Regions from separate parts of the Streptomyces sp. XY431 genome, predicted to be linked through region 2. Evidence: riboswitches for the same ligand, from Rfam matches in the RefSeq annotation. Region 2 holds a riboswitch; each other region holds the start of a gene.
The links. Region 2 has a riboswitch for cobalamin ahead of metE (5-methyltetrahydropteroyltriglutamate--homocysteine S-methyltransferase). Riboswitches for the same ligand answer to the same signal wherever they lie in the genome.

Region 1: another riboswitch for cobalamin. It lies ahead of ADK60_RS23610 (FecCD family ABC transporter permease); the one in region 2 lies ahead of metE (5-methyltetrahydropteroyltriglutamate--homocysteine S-methyltransferase).
Region 3: another riboswitch for cobalamin. It lies ahead of ADK60_RS23745 (ribonucleoside-diphosphate reductase subunit alpha); the one in region 2 lies ahead of metE (5-methyltetrahydropteroyltriglutamate--homocysteine S-methyltransferase).

The regions. Positions count from the first base shown of each region.
Region 1 is NZ_LGDO01000280.1:16,254-23,419, forward strand. Features, by position in the region: gene ADK60_RS23595 (CGNR zinc finger domain-containing protein) at 1-428, shown strand, start outside; gene sodX (nickel-type superoxide dismutase maturation protease) at 425-802, opposite strand; gene sodN (superoxide dismutase, Ni) at 1,124-1,519, shown strand; cobalamin riboswitch at 1,618-1,752, shown strand; gene ADK60_RS23610 (FecCD family ABC transporter permease) at 1,850-2,941, shown strand; gene ADK60_RS23615 (ABC transporter ATP-binding protein) at 2,938-3,732, shown strand; gene ADK60_RS23620 (ABC transporter substrate-binding protein) at 3,824-4,819, shown strand; gene ADK60_RS23625 (GNAT family N-acetyltransferase) at 4,890-5,366, shown strand; gene ADK60_RS23630 (ATP-binding protein) at 5,683-6,093, shown strand; gene ADK60_RS23635 (RNA polymerase sigma factor SigF) at 6,258-7,166, shown strand, end outside.
Region 2 is NZ_LGDO01000151.1:26,351-33,516, forward strand. Features, by position in the region: gene aceB (malate synthase A) at 1-126, shown strand, start outside; gene ADK60_RS17750 (3-hydroxybutyryl-CoA dehydrogenase) at 150-1,016, shown strand; gene ADK60_RS17755 (hypothetical protein) at 1,221-1,478, opposite strand; gene ADK60_RS44865 (hypothetical protein) at 1,548-1,691, opposite strand; gene cobF (precorrin-6A synthase (deacetylating)) at 1,690-2,451, shown strand; gene metE (5-methyltetrahydropteroyltriglutamate--homocysteine S-methyltransferase) at 2,511-4,826, opposite strand; cobalamin riboswitch at 4,992-5,229, opposite strand; gene ADK60_RS17770 (FAD-dependent oxidoreductase) at 5,360-6,469, opposite strand; gene ADK60_RS17775 (TetR/AcrR family transcriptional regulator) at 6,563-7,166, shown strand, end outside.
Region 3 is NZ_LGDO01000280.1:45,380-52,545, forward strand. Features, by position in the region: gene ADK60_RS23730 (glycosyltransferase family 2 protein) at 1-237, shown strand, start outside; gene ADK60_RS23735 (glycoside hydrolase family 26 protein) at 237-1,640, shown strand; gene ADK60_RS23740 (GH12 family glycosyl hydrolase domain-containing protein) at 1,738-2,985, shown strand; cobalamin riboswitch at 3,047-3,208, shown strand; gene ADK60_RS23745 (ribonucleoside-diphosphate reductase subunit alpha) at 3,369-5,819, shown strand; gene ADK60_RS23750 (ribonucleotide-diphosphate reductase subunit beta) at 5,819-6,835, shown strand; gene ADK60_RS23755 (DUF397 domain-containing protein) at 6,900-7,166, opposite strand, start outside.

The DNA.
Region 1 (7,166 bases), on a different contig from region 2:
TGCGGGCCGTCCGCACCCGGCTGCGCGGGGTCTTCGAGGCCGCCGCCGAGGGCGAGGAGGTGCGCAGCGTCGACCTGCTGAACAGCCTGCTGATGGAGTTCCCGGTCAGCCCGCTGGTCTCCGGGCACGACTACCTCGACGCGGCCGGCCGGCCCCGCTGGCACCTGCACCTCGCCGACAACTCGCCGACCGCCACCGCGCACTTCAGCGCCGTCGCCTGCATGGGCCTGGCCGTCCACCTGACCGAGCTGGGCGCCGACCGGCTCGGCATCTGCCAGGCCGCGCCCTGCCGCAACGCCTATCTGGACACCTCGACCAACCGGTCCCGCCGGTACTGTTCGGACCGCTGCGCCACCCGCGCCAATGTCGCCGCCTACCGGGCCCGCAAGCGCCTGGAGGCCCAGGAGGCCGCGGCGGCCGGGCACTAGCGGACCGGGAGTTCCTCCGGCCGGATCCAGACGCCGAGGCGGCGGGCGAGCCCGGGCACCCGCGCCAGCGGGGCGGCCAGCAGCAGCCGCTCCAGCCGCCGTCCGGGCGCCAGCCAGGCCGGGCGCGGGCGCAGCCGCAGCAGCACCCGGCCGAGCACCAGCTCGTCCGGCACCGCTCCGTAGCTGCGGCTGTCACTGTCCACCGGCCGGTTGTCGGAGAGCAGCCACCAGCCTTTGGGGCGACGGCCGTCGGCCCGCTTGACCACCAGCAGGTTCTGCTGGAACGGGTGCCGGAACACCACCACCGCGCCGGGCCGGATCCGCGCGCCGTAGCGGACCAGCAGCTGGTCCCCGTCGCGCAGCGTCGGCACCATCGAGTCCCCCGCCACGTCGATCAGCCCGAACGGCGCGCCGCCGCCCGGCGGACCGTCCTCCGGTTCCGCGCTCCGTGCCACGGCTCCTCCTCCCGGCTCGCGTCCGCCGTGTCCCGTCCGGCTCCCGCCGCGTCCTGCTGTCCTGCTGTCGCGCTGTCGCGCTGTCGCGCACCAGTCTGCCGCACCGGCCGTCGGCCGCCGATGTCCGGATTCATCCGGTTCCGGCTCCGTCTTTTGCCCTGGGCGGGCCGCCCGGCCGGGAAACCGGACGGTCCGGCAGGTAATCTCGGGCGCGGGAAGACGATCTAAGGAAGGACTCCCATGTTCTCTCGTCTGTTTGCACCTCGCGCCACCGCCCACGCCCACTGCGACCTGCCCTGCGGTGTCTACGACCCGGCCCAGGCCCGGATCGAGGCCGAGTCGGTGAAGGCCACCCAGGAGAAGTACCAGGCCAACGAGGACGCGCACTTCCGCGCCCGCGCGGTCATCATCAAGGAGCAGCGCGCCGAGGCGGTCAAGCACCACATCTCGGTGCTGTGGAGCGACTACTTCAAGGCCCCGCACTTCGAGAAGTACCCGCAGCTGCACCAGCTCATCAACGACACCCTGAAGGCCGCCTCGGCCGCCAAGGCGTCCACCGACCCGGCCACCGGCCAGGCGCTGCTCGACCTCATCGCCGAGGTGGACAAGATCTTCTGGGAGACCAAGCAGGGCTGATCCCCGCCCGGTCGCCTTTCGGCCGCCCCCGTCCGGATCCGGACGGGGGCGGTCGCGCGTTCGGGGCCGGACGGGCACGACCGTTCGAACGGTAAGGGTCATAGCTGGTGAGTGCTTGTTATGCTGCCAGGGCGTCCCGCGGGGGAAGCCGGTGCGAATCCGGCGCTGACCCGCAACGGTAAGCGGCCCCCGCGGCCGTGAGCCCGATCGCCCGGGGACGCCGACCTCCCGACAACTCGCCGCGGACTGCGAGGGGATGGCGCCCCGGCACACCCGCGCCCGGACGCGCCGCCCCTCGCCGCACCCGGCCCGAGGCAAGGCGTGCCACCAGTGAGCAGCACCACCGCGGCCGCACCGGCCACCGCCGCGGCCCCACCGGGCCCCCGCCGGACACCCGCCCTCCCGCTGGCCGCCGCACTCGCCGCGGCCCTGCTCGGCTCGCTGGTCTGCGCCGTCGCGGTCGGCTCCGCCGGCCTCGGCTGGGGCCAGGTCCTGCGGCTCCTGGGCGCCGGCCTGACGGGCGGTCGGCTGGAGGCCGACGAGGCCGCCGCGTACGCCATCGTCTGGGAGATCCGGCTGCCGCGCGCCGTCCTGGCGGCCGTGGTCGGCGCCGGACTCGCCGCCACCGGGGTCGCGGTCCAGGCGATGGTCCGCAACGCGCTCGCCGACCCCTTCGTGCTCGGCATCTCCTCCGGGGCCTCGGTCGGCGCCAACGCCGTGCTGATGTTCGGCGCCTTCGCCTCGCTCGGCGTCTGGGCGCTCTCCGCCTCCGCCTTCGTCTCGGCCCTGCTGGCCATGGTGCTGGTCTATCTGACGGCCCGTACCGCCCACGGGCTCACCCCGCTGCGGCTGGTGCTCACCGGCACCGCGATGTCCTACGGCTTCTCCGCCGTGACCGCGCTGATGGTCTTCGCCGCCGCCCGCGGCGAGGCCGCCCGCTCGGCCATGATGTGGCTGCTCGGCAGCCTCGGCGGGGCCACCTGGGGCTCGGTGCCGATCGCCGCCGTCACCGTACTGGCCGGGCTGGCGTACCTGGCCCGCGCCGCCGGACGGCTGGACGCGCTGGCGATGGGCGACGAGACGGCCGCCTCGCTCGGTGTGGACCCGGACCGGCTGCGGCGCGCGCTGTTCGTGGTGACCGCGGCCGTCACCGGCACCGTGGTCGCGGTCAGCGGGGCAATCGGCTTCGTCGGACTGATGGTCCCGCACCTGGCCCGGATGCTGGTCGGCGCCGGCCACCGCCGGCTGCTGCTGGTCGCGCCGCTCGCCGGGGCCCTGCTGCTGGTCTGGGTGGACATCGTCTCGCGCACCCTGCTGGCCCCCGCCGAACTGCCCGTCGGCGTGGTCACCGCGGCCGTCGGGGTGCCCTGCTTCCTGCTGCTGATGCGCCGTCGCGGCTACGCCTTCGGGGGCGGCCGGTGAGCGCCGCCGGCACCGGGGCCCTGGACCTCGCCGTCGACCGGGTCTCGGTCGACCTGGCCGGCGTCCGGCTGGTCCACGAGGTCACCCTGACCGCCGCCGCCGGCCAGGTGGTCGGCCTGGTCGGCCCGAACGGCAGCGGGAAGTCCACCCTGCTGCGCTGCGTCTACCGGGCGCTGCGGCCCGCCGCCGGGGCCGTCCTGCTGGGCGGCGAGGAGGTCCACCGGCTCGCCCCGCGCGAGGCCGCCCGGCGGGTGGCGGCGCTGCCGCAGGAGCACTCCGCCGAGTTCGACTTCACCGTCGCCGAGGTGGTCGGCATGGGCCGGCTGCCGCACCGGCGCGGCGCCCTGGCCGGCCCGTCCGCGGCCGACGAGGAGCACTGCGCCGCCGCGCTGGGCCGGGTCGGCGCCGGGCACCTGGCCGGCCGGGGCTTCCTGAGCCTCTCCGGGGGCGAGAAGCAGCGGGTGCTGATCGCCCGCGCGCTGGTCCAGGAGCCCCGGGTGCTGGTGCTCGACGAACCCACCAATCACCTGGACATCACCCATCAGTTGGAGGTGCTGGCGCTGGTCCGGGAGGCCGGGACGACGGTGCTCACCGCGCTGCACGACCTCAATCTGGCCGCCGGGCACTGCGATCTGCTGTACGTGCTCGCGGAGGGGCGGATCGTCGCCTCCGGACCGCCCGCCGAGGTGCTCGAACCGGGGCTGCTGGCCGAGGTGTTCAAGGTCCGCGCGACGCCGGTCCGGCACCCGGTCACCGGCGCCGTCCAGCTGCTGTTCGACCGCCTGCCCTGACCGACCCGTCCGAACGCCCGGCCCGGACCGTCTCCAGGTACGACCGACCGTTCTCCGTACCACCGACCGCCCACCGCCCCGAGGACCCACCATGCGCACCAAGGCCGTTGCCGCCGCCGCCCTGCTCGCCCTCGCCCTCACCGGCTGCGGCGCCGAGATCGCCCCGCGCGGCGACGGCGCCGCCGCCTCCGCCCACTACCCGGTGACCGTCGAGAACTGCGGCGCCCCGGTCACCTTCCGGCAGAAGCCCGCCCGGGTGGTCACGAACGACGTCGGCATCACCGAGCTGATGTTCGCGCTCGGGCTGGAGGACCGGATGGCCGGCTATGTGATGCCGGACGACAAGGGCCAGGTCGACAAGGTCGCCTGGAAGGACGCCTACCAGCGCGCCCCGTGGCTCTCCAAGCAGCAGATCACCAAGGAGATCGCACTGGAGGCCAGGGCCGACCTGGTGTTCGCCGGCTGGCACTACGGCTTCGACGAGAGCCGGGGCGTCACCCCGCAGGCCCTGGCCGGCCTCGGCATCGGCTCCTACGTGCTCAGCGAGTCCTGCCGCAGCGGCAAGGGCACGGAGCGCGGCGTGATGTCCCCGCTGCACGCGCTGTACACGGACCTCGCCAACCTGGGCGAGATCTTCGACGTCCGGGACCGGGCGGACCGGCTGATCGCCGGGTTCAAGGCGGAGATCGCGGCCGTCCCCGAGCCCGCGTACCGCCCGGGCGTCTTCCTGTACGACAGCGGCGAGGACAAGCCCTTCACCTCCGGCCGGTTCGCCGCCCCGGAGGAGATCATCACCAAGGCCGGCGGGCGGAACGTGACCGGGGACCTCGCCGACTCCTGGGCCACCGTGGGCTGGGAGACCGTGGTCGAGCGCGACCCCGAGGTGATCGTGATCAACAACTACGGCACCCCCGACGCCGAGGCGAAGCGGCAGTTCCTGAAGTCCTTCCCGCCGCTGGCCGGCGTCTCGGCCGTCCGCAACGACCGGATCTTCGTACTGGACTACGTCGACCTGGTCGAGAGCCCCCGCAACCCGGCCGCGGTCACCGCGCTGGCGGCCTACCTGCGGACCGTCCCGGCCCGCTGAGGCACCGGCCGTCCCGGGCCCCCGGCCCGGCCCGGGACGGGAACGGGGCGGCCCAAGTAGGCTCGGAGCCATGATCCGCACCGCAGTCCCCGCCGACGTCCCCGTGGTCCACCGCATGATCCACGAACTCGCCGAGTACGAGAAGGCCGCCCACGAGGCGATCGCCACCGAGGAGCAGCTGCGGGCCGCCCTGTTCGGCGAGCAGCCGGCCGTGTTCGGCCTGATCGCCGAGGACGACACCACCGGCGAGCCGGTCGGCTTCGCGCTCTGGTTCCTCAACTTCTCGACCTGGCGCGGCAGCCACGGGATCTACCTGGAGGACCTCTACGTGGACCCGACCGCCCGCGGCGGCGGCCACGGCAAGGCGCTGCTGCTGGAGCTGGCCCGGATCGCCGTCGAGCGCGGCTACGCCCGGGTCGAGTGGTCGGTGCTGGACTGGAACCGGCCCTCGATCGACTTCTACAAGGCACTCGGCGCGGTCCCGATGGACGGGTGGACCGTCTACCGCCTCACCGGCGAGGCGCTCACCGCCGCCGGCTCCCGCTGATCCGGAGCGCTGATCGGGGGCGCCGAACCGGTGCACCGGACCGGGCGCGCGGAGGGCGTACGCGGAGGGCGCACAAGCTCCTCGTCGGACCCCTGCCACCCTGAGTCGCGATGCCTTACCATGAGTGACTCCCGCTCCGGGGCACGAACGCGGTAACGTCTCGGGCGGACGGCGGCGTCCGGGCGACCCCCGAGGGGTATGACCGGTACGTACCGCACCACCCCTCTGGACAGTTGGGGCGAAGCAGTTGAGCCAAGCAACAGACAGTGCCGCGGCCACCGGCCCGGAAGCACAGCGCGTCACCCAGGAGGTGAGGGTGTCCCAGATCGACGGCGAGCCCGGAGTCCAGGACTTCGTGGAGGTCCGGCTGCCCGCGGCCGGGGCCTATCTCTCGGTCCTGCGTACAGCCACGGCGGGCCTCGCGGCCCGGCTGGACTTCACCCTGGACGAGATCGAGGACCTGCGGATCGCGGTCGACGAGGCCTGCGCCATCCTGCTCCAGCAGGCTGTCCCCGGCTCGATCCTCTGCTGCGAGTTCCGCCTGGTCGGCGACTCCCTGAAGGTGATCGTCTCGGCGCCCACCACCGACGGCCGGGCACCCGAACGCGACACCTTCGCCTGGACCGTGCTCTCCGCACTGGCCGGCGAGGTCGAGTCCACGGTCGCCGAGGACAAGACCGTGTCGATCAGCCTGCACAAGAAGCGCGGCGGCTCCGCCGCCCACTAGGTCCGCCGCGGCAGCGCGGCAGCAGCACCGAACAAGGGCCGTCCGCCCGGCACCAACGGGCCGGGCGGACGGCTCCCGGTACCGCCCCCACCCGGCGGTACGACCATCGAGACGAACCGGGACCGGCGGTCCCGGTGCTCCCGGAACGGAACGGGGGAATGGCCGTGAGTGATCTGGACCGTACCGGCCTCGCGACGGCGGGCCCTGCCGTACCGACCCAGGCGAGCGTCCCCGGCCTCGCCGCCAACGACGAAGCGCACCCGAAGGACGCCCACCGGATGAGCCAGCCGACCGAGCCGACGCCCGAGTCGTCGCCCGATCAGTCGCCCCCGCCCGTGCCGTCGGCCGCGGACCTCCCGCCGGCCGACCGCCCGGACGGGGGTCCGGACAGCGACGGCCCGGAGGACGGGGCCGCCGAGGAGGCGGCCCGGGCGCTGCGCGCCGCGGTGCCCGCCCAGGCTCCGCAGCGCAGCGGTGCCCCGGACCGCGAAGCGGCCCGGGCCCTGTTCGTCCGGCTGTCCGCGCTGCCCGAGGGCTCCCCGGAGCGCGTCGAGCTGCGCAACCAGCTGGTGCGGATGCACATCCCGCTGGTCGAGCACCTGGCCCGGCGGTTCCGCAACCGGGGCGAGCCGCTGGACGACCTCACCCAGGTCGCCACCATCGGACTGATCAAGTCGGTGGACCGCTTCGACCACGAGCGCGGGGTCGAGTTCTCCACCTACGCGACGCCGACCATCGTCGGCGAGATCAAGCGGCACTTCCGCGACAAGGGCTGGGCGGTCCGGGTGCCGCGCCGGCTCCAGGAGCTGCGGCTGTCGCTCACCACGGCGACCAGCGAGCTCTCCCAGCGGCACGGCCGCTCCCCCACGGTGCACGAGCTGGCCGAGCACCTCGGGATCTCCGAGGAGGACGTGCTGGAGGGGCTGGAGTCCGCCAACGCGTACTCCACGCTGTCACTGGACGTGCCGGACAACGACGACGAGTCGCCGGCCGTCGCGGACACCCTGGGCGCCACCGACGAGGCCCTGGAGGGCGTCGAGTACCGCGAGTCGCTCAAGCCGCTGCTCGCCCAA
Region 2 (7,166 bases):
GACGACGCGACCCGGATCCTCGTCGACACCGCCCTCGGCGCCGAACTGCCCGCCTTCCTCACCACCGAGGCGTACGCCCGCCACCTCGTCCGCACCACCGCCAGCACGGCCACCGCCGCCGTCTGACGCCGCTCCCGGAAAGGCACGCCATGAACGACATCCGACGGGTCGCCGTCGTCGGCGCCGGACAGATGGGCGCCGGCATCGCCGAGGTCTTCGCCCGCGTCGGCCTGGACACCATCGTCTGCGAACACGGCTCCGCCGCCCTGCGCGCCGCCCGCACCCGGATCGACCGCTCCCTGCACCGCGCCGTCGACCGCGGCCGCCTCAGCGAGCAGCAGCGCACCGACGCCTGGGCGCACCTGCTGTTCGCCGACGACCTCGAAGCCCTGGCCGACCGCCAACTCGTGGTCGAGGCCGTCGTCGAGGACGAACGCGTCAAGACCGACGTGCTCGGCGCCCTGGACAAGGTGCTCGCCGCCGACGACGCCGTCCTCGCCACCAACACCTCCGCCATCCCGGTCACCCGCCTCGGCATCGCCACCGGCCGGGCGGCCAACGTCCTCGGCCTGCACTTCTTCAACCCCGCCCCGGTCATGCCCCTGGTCGAACTGGTCTCCTCCCTGCACACCGACCCGACCGTCCTCAACCGCGTGCACACCTTCGCCGAGGACGTGCTCGGCAAGCACGTCGTCCGCTCCCGCGACCGCGCCGGCTTCGTCGTCAACGCCCTGCTGATCCCCTACCTCCTCTCCGCCATCCGCCTCGCCGAAGCCGGCCACGCCACCGCCCAGGACATCGACGCCGGCATGGTCCACGGCTGCGCCCACCCCATGGGCCCGCTCCAACTCGCCGACCTCATCGGCCTCGACACCGTCCAGGCCATCGCGAAGTCGATGTACGAGGAGTACAAGGAGCCCCTCTACGCACCCCCGCCCCTCCTCACCCGCATGGTCGAAGCCGGCCTCCTGGGCCGCAAATCCGGCCGGGGCTTCCACTCCCACCGACCGGCCTGAGCGAGGGCACACCGAGCGACCCGGTGCCGCGTCAGGGGCAGGACTCGCCGAACTTGACGGCCTTGACCGTCACCGGCTGCCCGCTCAGGGCGGCACCGGGCGCCGCACTGGTGGCCTGCTCTCCCGGCCCCGGAGTCTGAGTGCAGACCTTCCAGTTCCGGTCGTCGATCTCGCTGCGGGACCGGCCGAGCGCGTCATGAGACGTCAGCCGAATTGCACCGCTGCGGTACTGCCGCGCGAAAGCACCCGCGCGTACTCGTCCTGACCGTCACCGAGCGAGCGGTAGCGCAGAACCGGATCACCGGCTCGCACCAGGGCGGTGGCACACCCGAGGCACCACGGCCTTGGCGGCTCCACCTCGATGTCCTCGATCACCGCGGGTGCGGCATGGCAGTTCGCACAGTCCGTCATCCGATCCTCCATGGCCAGGACCACATGGAGCCGCGCCGGGTGCAGCCCCACCGGCCCTCTATGGTCCGGCAGACGCTCACCGATCCGCAAACGCGACCGCGGGGCTCCTGACGCTGCCGGTCAGCGGCCCGCACCGGCGAGGCGGTGCGGGCCGAGGTAGTAGGAGAGTGCCGCGTGCGAGGGACCGTCCAGGATCCCGCCCGGCCCCCGGTCGGTGGGGCCGGTCGGGTCCGTGTCCTCCCGACCGGGCAGAATCGTGGGCATGCGGCACATCAACGTCATCGGCATCGGTGCGGGCGACCCGGACCACCTCACCCTGCAGGCGGTCAAGGCCATCGCCCGCACCGACGTGTTCCTCCTCCTCGACAAGAACGAGCAGCGCCAGGACCTCATGCGGCTGCGCCGGCGGATGATCGAGGAGCACGCCCGGCCCGGTCACCGGGTGGTCGAGGTGCCGGACGCCGAGCGCGACCGGAGCACTCCGGCCTACACCGAGGCCGTCCAGGACTGGCGCCGCCGCCGGGCCGAGCTGGTCGGTCGGCTGGTCGGCGAGGAGCTGGGGCCGGACGGTATCGGCGCACTGCTGGTGTGGGGCGACCCCAGCCTGTACGACAGTGTGACCGCCGTACTGGACGAGGTGCTGGCGGCGGACCCCGGCGCGTTCACCTACGAGGTGGTGCCGGGCATCAGCAGCGTCTCGGTGCTCGCCGCCCGGCACCGCACCACCCTCACCCGGGTCGGCCGCCCGGTGCGGATCACCACCGCGCGCCGGCTGGCCGCCGAGGGCTTCCCGCCGGGCGCCGAGGACACGGTGGTGATGCTCGACGGGCAGGCCGCCTTCGGCCGGATCGACCCCGCCGGCGTGCACATCCACTACGGCGCCTACCTGGGCGGGGAGGACGAGATCCTGGTCTCCGGTCCGCTCGGCGAGGCGGCGCCGGAGATCGCCCGGCTGCGTGCGGAGGCCCGCGAACGCAAGGGGTGGATCATGGATACCTATCTGCTGCGCCGCACCGAGGACTGACCCCGCGCCGCCGCCCCGCCCCGGTCCGTGACGGCCGGGGCGGGGCGGACGGAGTCGGGTCAGCCCGCGAGTTCCTCCCGCAGGCGGCGGGCGGCGCCGACCAGGCTGTCCAGGGAGGCTCGGGTCTCCGCCCAGCCGCGGGTCTTCAGGCCGCAGTCGGGGTTGACCCAGAGCCGCTCGGCCGGGATCGCGGCCAGGCCCGCCCGCAGCAGGGAGAGCGCCTCCTCGGTGCTGGGCACGCGCGGGGAGTGGATGTCCCAGACTCCCGGTCCGACCTCGCGCGGGTAACCGGCGGCGGCCAGTTCACCGGCGACCTGCATGTGGGAGCGGGTGGCCTCCAGGGAGATGACGTCCGCGTCGAGCTCCTCGATCGCGGTCATGATCGCGCCGAACTCGGCGTAGCACATGTGGGTGTGCACCTGGGTGTCGGCGCGGACTCCGGAGGTGGCCAGCCGGAAGGACTCGGTGGCCCAGTCCAGGTACGCCGGGCGGTCCGCCGCACGCAGCGGCAGGGTCTCCCGCAGGGCCGGTTCGTCGACCTGGACGACGGCGGCGCCGGCGGCCTCCAGGTCGGTGACCTCGTCGCGCAGGGCGAGGGCGACCTGGCGGGCGGTGTCGCCGAGCGGCTGGTCGTCGCGGACGAAGGACCAGGCGAGCATGGTGACCGGGCCGGTGAGCATGCCCTTCACCGGGCGGTCGGTGAGGTCCTGGGCGAACCGGAACCAGTCGACGGTCATCGGGTGCGGGCGGGAGATGTCCCCGGCGAGCACCGGCGGACGCACGTAGCGGGTGCCGTAGGACTGCACCCAGCCGTGCCGGGTGGCGAGGTAGCCGGTGAGCTGCTCGGCGAAGTACTGGACCATGTCGTTGCGTTCGGGCTCGCCGTGCACCAGGACGTCCAGGCCGGCCTTCTCCTGGTAGGCGATCACCTCCCGGACCTCGGCCTCCATCCGCTCCCGGTACGCGGCGGCGTCGATCCGACCGGCCGTCAGATCGGCGCGGGCGACGCGCAGTTCGGTGGTCTGCGGGAAGGAGCCGATGGTGGTGGTCGGCAGCAGCGGCAGGCCGAGCCGGGTGCGCTGGGCCTCGGCGCGCTGCGGGTAGGCCTGCGGGCGGCGGGCGTCGTCCGCGGTGACGGCCGCGGTGCGGGCGCGCACGGCCGGGTCGCGGGTGATCGGCGAGCCGGCCCGGGAGGCCAGGTCGGCGCGGTTGGCGGCGAGGTCGGCGGTGATCGCGCCGGTGCCCTCGTGCAGTCCGCGGGCGAGCAGGGCGACCTCGGCGGCCTTCTGCCGGGCGAAGGCGAGCCAGCGGGAGATCTGCGGATCGACGTCGCGCTCCAGGGCGGCGTCGATCGGCACGTGCAGCAGGGAGCAGGACGGCGCGACGTCGACGCGGTCGGCGAGGCCGAGCAGGGTCGCCAGGGTGGCGAGCGACTTCTCCAGGTCGTTGATCCAGATGTTGCGCCCGTCGACGACGCCCGCGACCAGCCGCTTGCCCGGCAGACCGCCCACGGCGGCGAGGTCGTCCAGATTGGCGGCGGCGGGGCCGGTGAAGTCCAGTGCCAGGCCCTCGACCGGCGCCTTGGCGAGCACCGGAAGGGCCTCGCCGAGGCGGTCGAAGTAGCTGGCGACCAGCAGCTTCGGCCGGTCGGTGAGCGCGCCGAGCTCGCGGTAGGCGCGGGCGGCGGTGTTCAGTTCGGCCGGGGTGCGGTCCTGGACGAGGGCGGGCTCGTCCAGCTGCACCCACTGCGCGCCGGCCGCCTTCAGCGCGGCGAGCAGTTCCGCGTAGACCGGCAGCAGCCGGTCGAGCAGGGTGACCGGCTCGAAGTCCGCCGCCACTCCGGGGGCGGGCTTGGCGAGCAGCAGGTAGGTGACCGGGCCGACCAGCACCGGCCGGGCCCCGTGGCCGAGCGCGAGCGCCTCGGCGAGTTCGCCGACCGCCTTGGCGGGGTTCGCGACGAAGACCGTGTCGGGCCCCAACTCGGGGACCAGGTAGTGGTAGTTGGTGTCGAACCACTTGGTCATCTCCAGCGGCGCGACGTCCTGGGTGCCCCGCGCCATGGCGAAGTACCCATCGAGCGGGTCGGCGTCGACGGCGGCCCGGTGGCGGGCCGGGATCGCGCCGACGGCGACGGTGGTGTCCAGCACGTGGTCGTACAACGAGAAGTCACCGGTGGGGACTTCGCGCACACCGGCCTCGGCGAGCTGCCGCCAGTTCTCCCGGCGCAGCTCGGTGGCGGCGGCGCGGAGGGCGTCGGCGGTGACGGTGCCCTTCCAGTAGCCCTCGATCGCCTTCTTGAGCTCCCGGTTCCGGCCCTGGCGGGGGTAGCCGTGCACGGTCGCCCGGGTGGCCGCGGCTGCGGACTTCGCTGTCAAGGGACTCTCCTTCGCGAGTCTTGCTCCTCAAGGTGCCCGCTGACGGGACGAGGGCGCGAAGGGACGACGAGCCGGACGGGTGGCCGCCGTGAACGGGCGTGCCTCAACCGCCTGCTGTGGTCGCCGACCCGCCCTCGAGGTCATCGGACAGCCGTCCGCGGATCCTCCGCGGACGGGCAGCGGGCAGGTCTTCGGACTCGCGGGCACGCTCGCCCTCGTCGAGGGCGGACACCTACTGGCCGTCGCTTCCCGGGCCCGACTCGGACCCAGTGCGTATGACGGCGGTCGTTCCCGCTCACCGCTGCGGGGCAGTCCCGGACTGGCCAGTCGAAAGGCGTCACCGGGTTCCCTCTTACGACGCCGTGCCTGGCGGGCAGGGCGAACCAGCTACGGGGCCAGCCTAGAGGCAAACCACCGGTCGGGGCAGTGGATTCCACCGTGGTGTCCACGGGTCGGGACCGGCGGGCACCTCGACGCCGCGCTGGCCGGGCACGCCCGGCCGCACTCGGCCGCCGTCACTCGGGCGGCCGCCGTCAGTCGGGCTGGAAGAACGCGAGCATCTTCCGGGCGGCGTCCGGCGCCCGCAGCATCGCCTGCATGTCCGTGGACATCCGGGCGGCAGCGGCGGTGCGTTCGAACATCTCGCGTTCGTACTCCTGTACGGCGGCCGGAAGGTCGTCCGGGTGCGCGGCGAGCGCGAGGCCGAGCAGGGCGCCGTCGAGCAGCGCCATGTTGGCGCCCTGTCCGATCGGCGGCATCAGGTGCGCGGCGTCGCCGACCAGCGTGACATCCGGCGTCGACGGCCAGGTCAGGCCGACCGGGAGCGTGGTGATCGACCGCGGCACGATGGTGTCGTCGCAGGCCGCGATCAGCGCGGTGAAGCGCGGGTCCCAGCCGGGGAGCAGGTCGATCAGCCGCGCCCGGGCGGCGGCCGGGTCGTCGAACGGGATCCCACTGGTGGCGAACCAGTCCTCGGCGGTGTCGTAGAAGCCGAGGCCGATGCGGACCCGGCCGTCACCGTTGCGCTGCGCGGCCAGGGACAGTCCGTCGCCGAGCACCCAGTAGGTGCCGCGTCCGACCATCGCCGCGAGCTCGGGGTGGGTGCGGTCGATGTCGGGGATGCCGACCTCGACCACGTTGTGGCCGGTGTGCGCCGGGCGGGCGTCGGTGAGCAGCGCACGGACCCGGGAGTTCGCGCCGTCCGCGCCGACCAGCAGCTCGTACGTCGCGCTGCTGCCGTCGGCGAAGCGCAGCAGGCCGCTCTCGGCGGACTCGAAGGCGTGCCCCCAGCGCACCACTCCCTCGGGGAGGGAGTCCAGCAGCAGGTCGCGCAGGTCGGCGCGGTCGACCTCGGGCCGCGCGAGCGGGGCGTCGTCGGGCGTGTCCTCCTGGAGCAGCAGGGTGCCGTCCGGCTCCAGCAGGCGCATGTCCTGGCCCTCGCCGCGGGCGATCGCGAAGAACTCGTCGAGCAGACCGGCCTCGCGCAGCGCCCGCTGGCCGGAGTGGATGTCGAGCATGCCGCCCTGGCCGCGCGCGTGGCGTGACGACTCGCGTTCGTGGACGACGCAGTCGATGCCGTTCACGTGCAGCACCCGGGCGAGCGCCAGGCCGCCGAGGCCGGCTCCGACGATGGCGATGGTCATGATTGCCTCCCCCTTCGATACAACCCCGGCGCATCTCGATACACCGTACTGGTCGATACACTGTATCGCCCGATGCGCTGTATGGTGAGCGGCATGTTGGTGTGGGAGAGGCCGGAGCCGCCGAATCGACCCGTGCCCGCCCCGTTGAGCCGGGACCGGATCGTGCGAACAGCGATCCGGCTGGCCGACGCGGACGGCCTGGACGCGGTGTCGCTGCGCAAGGTCGCCACCGAGCTGGACGTCCGTCCGATGCGGCTGTACGGCTACATCGCGAGCAAGGAGGAACTGCTCGACCTGATGGTCGACGCCGTCCACGCCGGGATCCGGCCGACCGGCGACCACTGGCGGGAGGTGCTCCGGTCCCATGCCGAGGCCACCCGGAGCGCCGCCCACGAGCACGAATGGCTCGCCGATCTGCTGGGCGGCCGACCCCAGCTCGGGCCGGAGGCACTGGCCGGCGGGGAGACCCTGGTGGCCGCGCTGGGCGACCTCCATGTGGACGCCGTCATGCCGGTGGTCGCCGCGGTCAAGGCGTACGTGATCGGCGCGGTGCGGCGGGAGATCGCCGAGCGGCGGGCCGAGCGGGCCACCGGGATGGACGAGAAGCAGTGGCAGCGCTCACTCGGGCCCTACCTGGAACGCACCTTCGCCACCGGCAGGTTCCCCGCGCTGGCCACGGTGGTGCGCGATGCCGACC
Region 3 (7,166 bases), on a different contig from region 2:
GCCCGGGCCGAGCGCCGGGCCGCCGCCGGACTGCCCGCCCCGCGCCGCTCCGACGACGCCGGCGACCATGCCCTCGAGGCCCTCAAGGGCATGGACGACGCCGGCGACGAGGCCGAGCCCGTCGGACCGGACGAGGACGGAACAGCCGCGGGAGGCCCCGGGACGGGCCCCGAGCGGGAACTCGCGGAACTGCTGGAGCCGGCCCCGGCCGGCGGCGGCCGGAAGGGCGGTCGCTGATGCTGCGGATCACCGTGCCCAGGATCGTCGGCCTGCTCGCGCTCGCGCTGCTGGCCAGCTACGCCTTCGTGCTGGCGCCGAAGTACAACGCCCGCCACGCGCCCGAGCCGTACGCCTTCTCCGGCAAGGCGCCGACGGCGATGCCGGACTGGCTGGTCGCCGCCCTGGCGGCACCGGCCCCGACCGCCGCCGCCACCGCGGCTCCCACCGACACACCCGTCGCGACGCCCGTCCCCACGCCCGCCCCGACGGGCGGCGAGGACACGGGCAGCCCCGCCCCGGCACCGGTCGAACCGGCCGCGGCCCCGTTCCCGGCACCCGGCGGCGCCTTCATGGGCCTCATGACCAAGGCCGGCCCCTACGACCTCGACCCGGTCGAGGAGTTCGCCACCGCCGTGAAGCACCGGCCGAACGTGCTGGAGTTCTCCGTCGGCTGGTGGGACAAGCGGTTCGACCGCCGGGTCTTCGACACCGTGGCCGAACGCGGCATCATGCCGATGGTCGCCTGGGAGCCCTGGGACTTCCACAAGGAGTCCAAGGTCGACAAGCTCCGCGGCGAACAGCCCGACTACGCGCTGAGCCGCATCATCGGCGGCGAGTTCGACCCCTACATCAAGCAGTGGGCGGAGGGCGTCAAGAGCCTCGGCTACCCGATCGCCCTGCGCTTCGCCCACGAGATGAACGGCTACTGGTACCCGTGGGCCGAGCAGGCCAACGGCAACCGCCGCGGCCAGTACGTGCAGGCCTGGAAGCACGTCCACGACCTCTTCCGGCAGGCCGGCGCCGACAAGGTGGTCTGGGTGTGGAGCCCGAACATCGACTACGAGAACGCCACCTCGCTGGACTCGCTCTACCCCGGTGACGACTACGTCGACTGGATCGGCCTGTCCGGCTACTACGGCACCGTCGGCCTGGAGAAGTACGCCTCCTTCGAGCAGATCTTCGAGCCGACGCTGAAGAAGCTGCGGACCTTCAGCCCGAAGCCCGTGGTGATCACCGAGACCGCCGCCACCGACAGCTCCGGCCAGAAGGCCCGCTGGATCACCGAGATGTTCGAGCAGTTGCCCCGGCACCCGGACATCATCGGCCTGATCTGGTACGAGGCGGTCAAGGAGGTCGACTGGCGGGTCACCGCGTCCACCGCGGCCAGCGCGGCGTACGCCGCCGGGGTCGCCGCGCCCCGGTACGCCGGGCAGTGGACCGTCCGCTCGCAGCCGCTGCTCACCGTGCCGCCGCCCACCACGCCGCCCGCCGCCACGCCCTCGGCCCCGGCCCCGGCGGTGCCCTCGCCGAGCGCCAAGCCGACCGGCGGGACCGGCACCAAGCCGTCCGGGTCCACCGCCCCGAGCCGGAAGCCGGCCACCACCAAGCCCCGGAGCTCCCCGTCGGGCGCCGCCGGATAGCCTCGACCGACCGCGGGCCCGTCCGCCCGCAGGAGGCCGCCGGGGCACCGGCCGGCCCGTACACCGAACACCAGTACCCCGTTGGGAGGCGAAGAGCATGGTCCGCCCGTTCCTGCCCGGCCCCGGGCGTCCCCGGCCGCGCGCCTGGTGGTGGCTCGCGCCCACCGCCCTTCTGGTGCTCTGCCTGTGCGCCGTGCTGATCCCGCGCGAGAGCGCCCCCTCGACCGCCGCCGTCGCCCCGCCCCCGCCGCCGCTGACCTCTCCCGAGCCCGGCGAACTGTGCTCCACCGCGCAGAACCGCTACCCCTCGCAGCCGGTGGACTCCGGGCGCTACGTCATCAATCCCAACGAGTGGAACGCCACCGGCGGCCTGTGCGTGCACGGCGGCAACGACAGCGCCGCCTTCGCCGTCACCCGCAGCGCCGTCGCCCGGGGCAACCTCACCGACCCGGCCCGCGGTCCCGGCGCCTACCCCCACATCAGCACCCCGCTCGGCAACGACGGCGTCAGCCCGCTGCCCATCGCCGTCGACAACCTGCGGTACGCGACCAGCACCTGGCGCACCACCCAGGTGGACGGCGGCGTCTGGAACGCCTCCTACGACCTCTGGTACAGCACCACCCGGGGCAGCTGCTCGTTCACCGAGAGCGCCGAGGTGATGATCTGGCTGCGCGGCAACGGCACCTCGCCGTTCGGCAAGCAGTCCGGTGAGCTGCGCAGCGGCGGCCAGGCCTACCGGGTGTACGAGGCGCCGAAGAAGAGCAGCCACACCCTGATCACCTACGAGGCGGCCTCCGCCACCAATGTCGTCACCGACCTCGACCTGCGCGCCTTCACCCGCGACGCGGTCCAGCGCGGCTACGTGCCGGCCGGCTCGTACCTGTGCGCCGTCCAGGCCGGCTTCGAGATCTGGGAGGGCGGCGCGGGCCTCGGCACCGACGCGTTCTCGTTCGAGGTCGCCGCGGGCCGTCCCAGCGGCGCGGTCACCTCCGCGGTGCCCGGCTACTGCCTGGACAGCCGGGTGGCCGGCGACCCGGCCGCGGTCGGCGCCGCCACCTGCGACGGCTCCCCGGCGCAGAGCTGGACCATGGGCGAGGACGGCTCGGTCGGCCAGGCCGGACGCTGTCTGGAGGACCCGGACCTCGGGTTCCCGGTCCTCACCGGCTGCACCCGCAGACCCGACCAGCGGTGGCGCGCCACCGACGGCGGGCAGCTGATCAACGAGGACTCCGGGAAGTGTCTGGAGAACCCCGCGACCGGCCCCACGGGCACCGGGAACGGCCCCCAGGTGCGGATGCGGCTGTGCGCCGCCAAGCCCGCCCAGGAGTGGCACAGGCCGCTCTGAGGGGCGCCGAAAGCCCCCGCAGCCTATCGCAACCGACCCACGACACGCAGCCTCGCGACACTACATGTGGGGCTTCGTCGGACGAGCGCCACTAGATGTATGCTCACTCCTGCTGTCGAAGCAGGGGAACCCGGTGCGAATCCGGGACTGCCCCGCAGCGGTGTGCGGCCGCCTCCCCAGGGAGCCCGCGAGTCCGAGTACCTGCCGACGGCGTGCCGGCGCCTCCCCGCAGAGGCCATGCGCACCAGCACCACTTCCGGGCCTCGCGGGCGGGCCGGGGACGAATCGCGCGCGACGCCCACGGGCCCGCGCGGCGTACTCCCCTGCCCGAACGGCCCGGCCCCCGATCCACCGCCGTCGACCGCCGCCAGGAGAGAAGCGCCTTGACCACCGCTGCCTCAGTCGTCCTGCCCGCCCAGGGTTCCAGCTCCGTCCCCGCCGACCCGACGGTCGCCGATCCCGGCGGTGCGCTCCTGCGCCTTCTCACCGACCGCAGCGCCGACCTCCCCCAGGTGGACCCCGGTCATGTCGCCGCCGCCGCGCTCCGCGGCCGGCACGCCGGCTCGGACTTCGCCGAGCTGCGCGGACTGGCCGTCGACGCCGCCGCGTCGATGATCGCCGAGGACCCGCAGTACTCCAAGCTCGCGGCCCGACTGCTCGCGCTGGAGATCGTCGACGAGGCGGCCACCCAGCAGGTGGTCTCGTTCTCCAGCTCGATCGCCGTCGGCCACGCCGAGGGCCTGATCGGTGACACCACCGCCGCCTTCGTCGCCAAGCACACCGCCACCCTGGACGCGCTGATCGACGCCAAGGGCGACGACCGCTTCGAGTACTTCGGTCTGCGCACCGTCCAGAGCCGCTACCTGCTGCGCCACCCGATCACCCGCAAGGTCGTCGAGACCCCGCAGCACTTCCTGCTCCGTGTCGCCTGTGGCCTGGCGGTCGGCGACACCGAGCAGTCGGTGCGCGAGGTGGCCGAGCTGTACCGCCTGATGAGCCGGCTGGAGTACCTGACCTCCTCGCCGACCCTCTTCAACTCCGGCACCCGGCACCCGCAGATGTCCAGCTGCTACCTGCTGGACTCGCCGCTGGACAACCTGGACTCGATCTACTCCCGCTACGCGCAGATCGCCCGGCTGTCCAAGCACGCCGGCGGCATCGGCCTGTCCTACTCCCGGATCCGCTCCCGCGGCTCGCTGATCCGCGGCACCAACGGCAAGTCCAACGGCATCGTGCCGTTCCTGCGCACCCTCGACTCCTCGGTCGCCGCCGTCAACCAGGGCGGCCGCCGCAAGGGCGCGGCCTGTGTCTACCTGGAGACCTGGCACGCGGACATCGAGGAGTTCCTCGAGCTGCGCGACAACACCGGTGAGGAGGCGCGCCGCACCCACAACCTGAACCTGGCGCACTGGATCCCGGACGAGTTCATGCGCCGGGTCAACGCCAACGCCGACTGGTCGCTGTTCTCCCCCGCCGACGTCCCCGAGCTGGTCGACCTGTGGGGCGCCGAGTTCGACGAGGCGTACCTGAAGGCCGAGCTGGCCGGCAAGGCCGTCCGCACCATCCCCGCGCAGACCCTCTACGCCCGGATGATGCGCACCCTGGCGCAGACCGGCAACGGGTGGATGACCTTCAAGGACGCCTCCAACCGCGCCGCCAACCAGACCGCGCTGCCCGGCCGCACGGTGCACAGCTCCAACCTCTGCACCGAGATCCTGGAGGTCACCGACGACTCCGAGACCGCGGTCTGCAACCTCGGCTCGGTCAACCTCGGCGCCCACGTCGCCGCCGGCGCCACCGCCGCCGACCTGCTGAACGCGATGGACTGGGACCGGCTGGACGCCACCGTGCGCACCGCCGTCACCTTCCTCGACCGCGTGGTGGACATCAACTTCTACCCGACCCCCGAGGCCGGTGCCTCCAACTCCCGCTGGCGCCCGGTCGGCCTCGGCGTGATGGGCCTGCAGGACGTCTTCTTCCAGCTGCGGATCGACTTCGACTCGGCCGAGGCCAAGAACCTCTCCACGCTGATCGCCGAGCGCATCATGCTCACCGCCTACGAGCGCTCCGCCGACCTGGCCGAGCAGCTGGGCCGGCACGAGGCGTACGAGGAGACCCGCGCCGCCCGCGGCGAGCTGCACATCGACCACTTCCCGAGCGCCGCGCCCGAGTGGGCCGACCGCTGGGAGTCGCTGCGCACCCGAATCGCCACGACCGGCCTGCGCAACTCGCTGCTGCTGGCGATCGCGCCGACCGCCACGATCGCCTCGATCGCCGGCGTCTACGAGTGCATCGAGCCGCAGGTGTCCAACCTGTTCAAGCGCGAGACCCTCTCCGGCGAGTTCCTCCAGGTCAACCCGTACCTGGTGCGCGAGCTCAAGGAGCTCGGCGTCTGGGACCAGCAGACCCGGGACGCGCTGCGCGACGCCAACGGCTCCGTGCAGGAGCTCGGCTGGCTGCCCGCCGAGGTGCGTTCGCTGTACCGCACCGCCTGGGAGCTGCCGCAGCGCGCGCTGATCGACCTGGCCGCCGCCCGGATGCCGTACATCGACCAGAGCCAGTCGCTGAACCTGTTCATGGCCGCGCCGACCATCGGCAAGCTCAGCTCGATGTACGCCTACGCGTGGAAGGTCGGTCTGAAGACCACCTACTACCTGCGCTCGCGCCCGGCCACCCGGATCGCCCAGGCCGCCTCGGGCGCCGCCCGTACCGCCGCGCCGGTGCCGGTGACGGCCGACACGATCCCGGTCGGTACCCCGACCCTCACCCCCGAGGAAGAGGCCGCGCTGGCCTGCTCCCTGGAGAACCCCGAGTCCTGCGAGGCGTGCCAGTAATGTCAGACGACCGCGAGAAGATGCTGCTCGACCCCGGCTTCGAGCTGACGCTGCGCCCGATGCGCTACCCGTCGTTCTACGACCGGTACCGCGACGCCATCAAGAACACCTGGACGGTGGAGGAGGTGGACCTGCACTCGGACGTCGCCGACCTGGCGAAGCTGAGTGAGGGCGAGCGGCACATGATCGGCCGGCTGGTCGCGTTCTTCGCGACCGGTGACTCGATCGTCTCCAACAACGTGGTGCTGAGCCTGTACAAGCACATCAACTCCCCGGAGGCGCGGCTGTACCTGAGCCGTCAGCTGTTCGAGGAGGCGGTGCACGTCCAGTTCTACCTGACGCTGCTGGACACCTACCTTCCGGACCCGGAGGACCGCAACGCGGCCTTCGCGGCGGTGGAGAACATTCCGTCGATCCACCAGAAGGCCCAGTTCTGCTTCAAGTACATGAACGCGGTCGACCACATCGACTCGCTGCAGAGCAAGGACGACCGGCGGGCGTTCCTGCTGAACCTGATCTGCTTCGCGGCGTGTGTCGAGGGGCTGTTCTTCTACGGCGCCTTCGCGTACGTGTACTGGTTCCGGAGCCGGGGTCTGCTGCACGGTCTCGCGACCGGGACCAACTGGGTGTTCCGCGACGAGTCCATGCACATGGACTTCGCGATGTCGGTGGTCGACACCGTGCGCGAGGAGGAGCCGGACCTCTTCGACGAGAAGATGGCCCAGCAGGTGACGGAGATGCTGGAGGAGGCCGTCGAGGCCGAGCTCCAGTTCGCCCAGGACCTGTGCGGCGAGGGTCTGCCCGGCATGAACACCGCGTCGATGCGGGAGTACCTCCAGGCGGTGGCCGACCAGCGTCTGGCGCGCCTGGGGATGCCGATCCGCTACGGATCGACGAACCCGTTCGGCTTCATGGAGCTCCAGAACGTGCAGGAGCTGACCAACTTCTTCGAGCGCCGGGTGTCGGCGTACCAGGTCGCGGTCGAGGGCTCGGTCGCCTTCGACGACGACTTCTAAGAAGCAGAAGAACTGATAGAGGTGCCCCGCACGGCCACAGCCCGTGCGGGGCACCTCTGTCGTTTCAGCCGGTCGGAAACTCCCCGCCCCTTACCGCTCCCACGAAGGCTGCCCACGCATCCGCGGGGAACATCAGCGCGGGCCCGTCCGGGTCCTTGGAGTCACGGACTGCCATACCGCCCAGCACCAAAGGCCCGGTCTCCACACAGTCGTTCGCCTGGGCGCTGTAACTGCTCTTGCGCCAACCAGCTCCGACGATCATGGCGGGAACGACCTCCGCTACCTCAACGCAGTCGCTCTGCGCACCCGAGTAGGACGACTTGTGCCACCC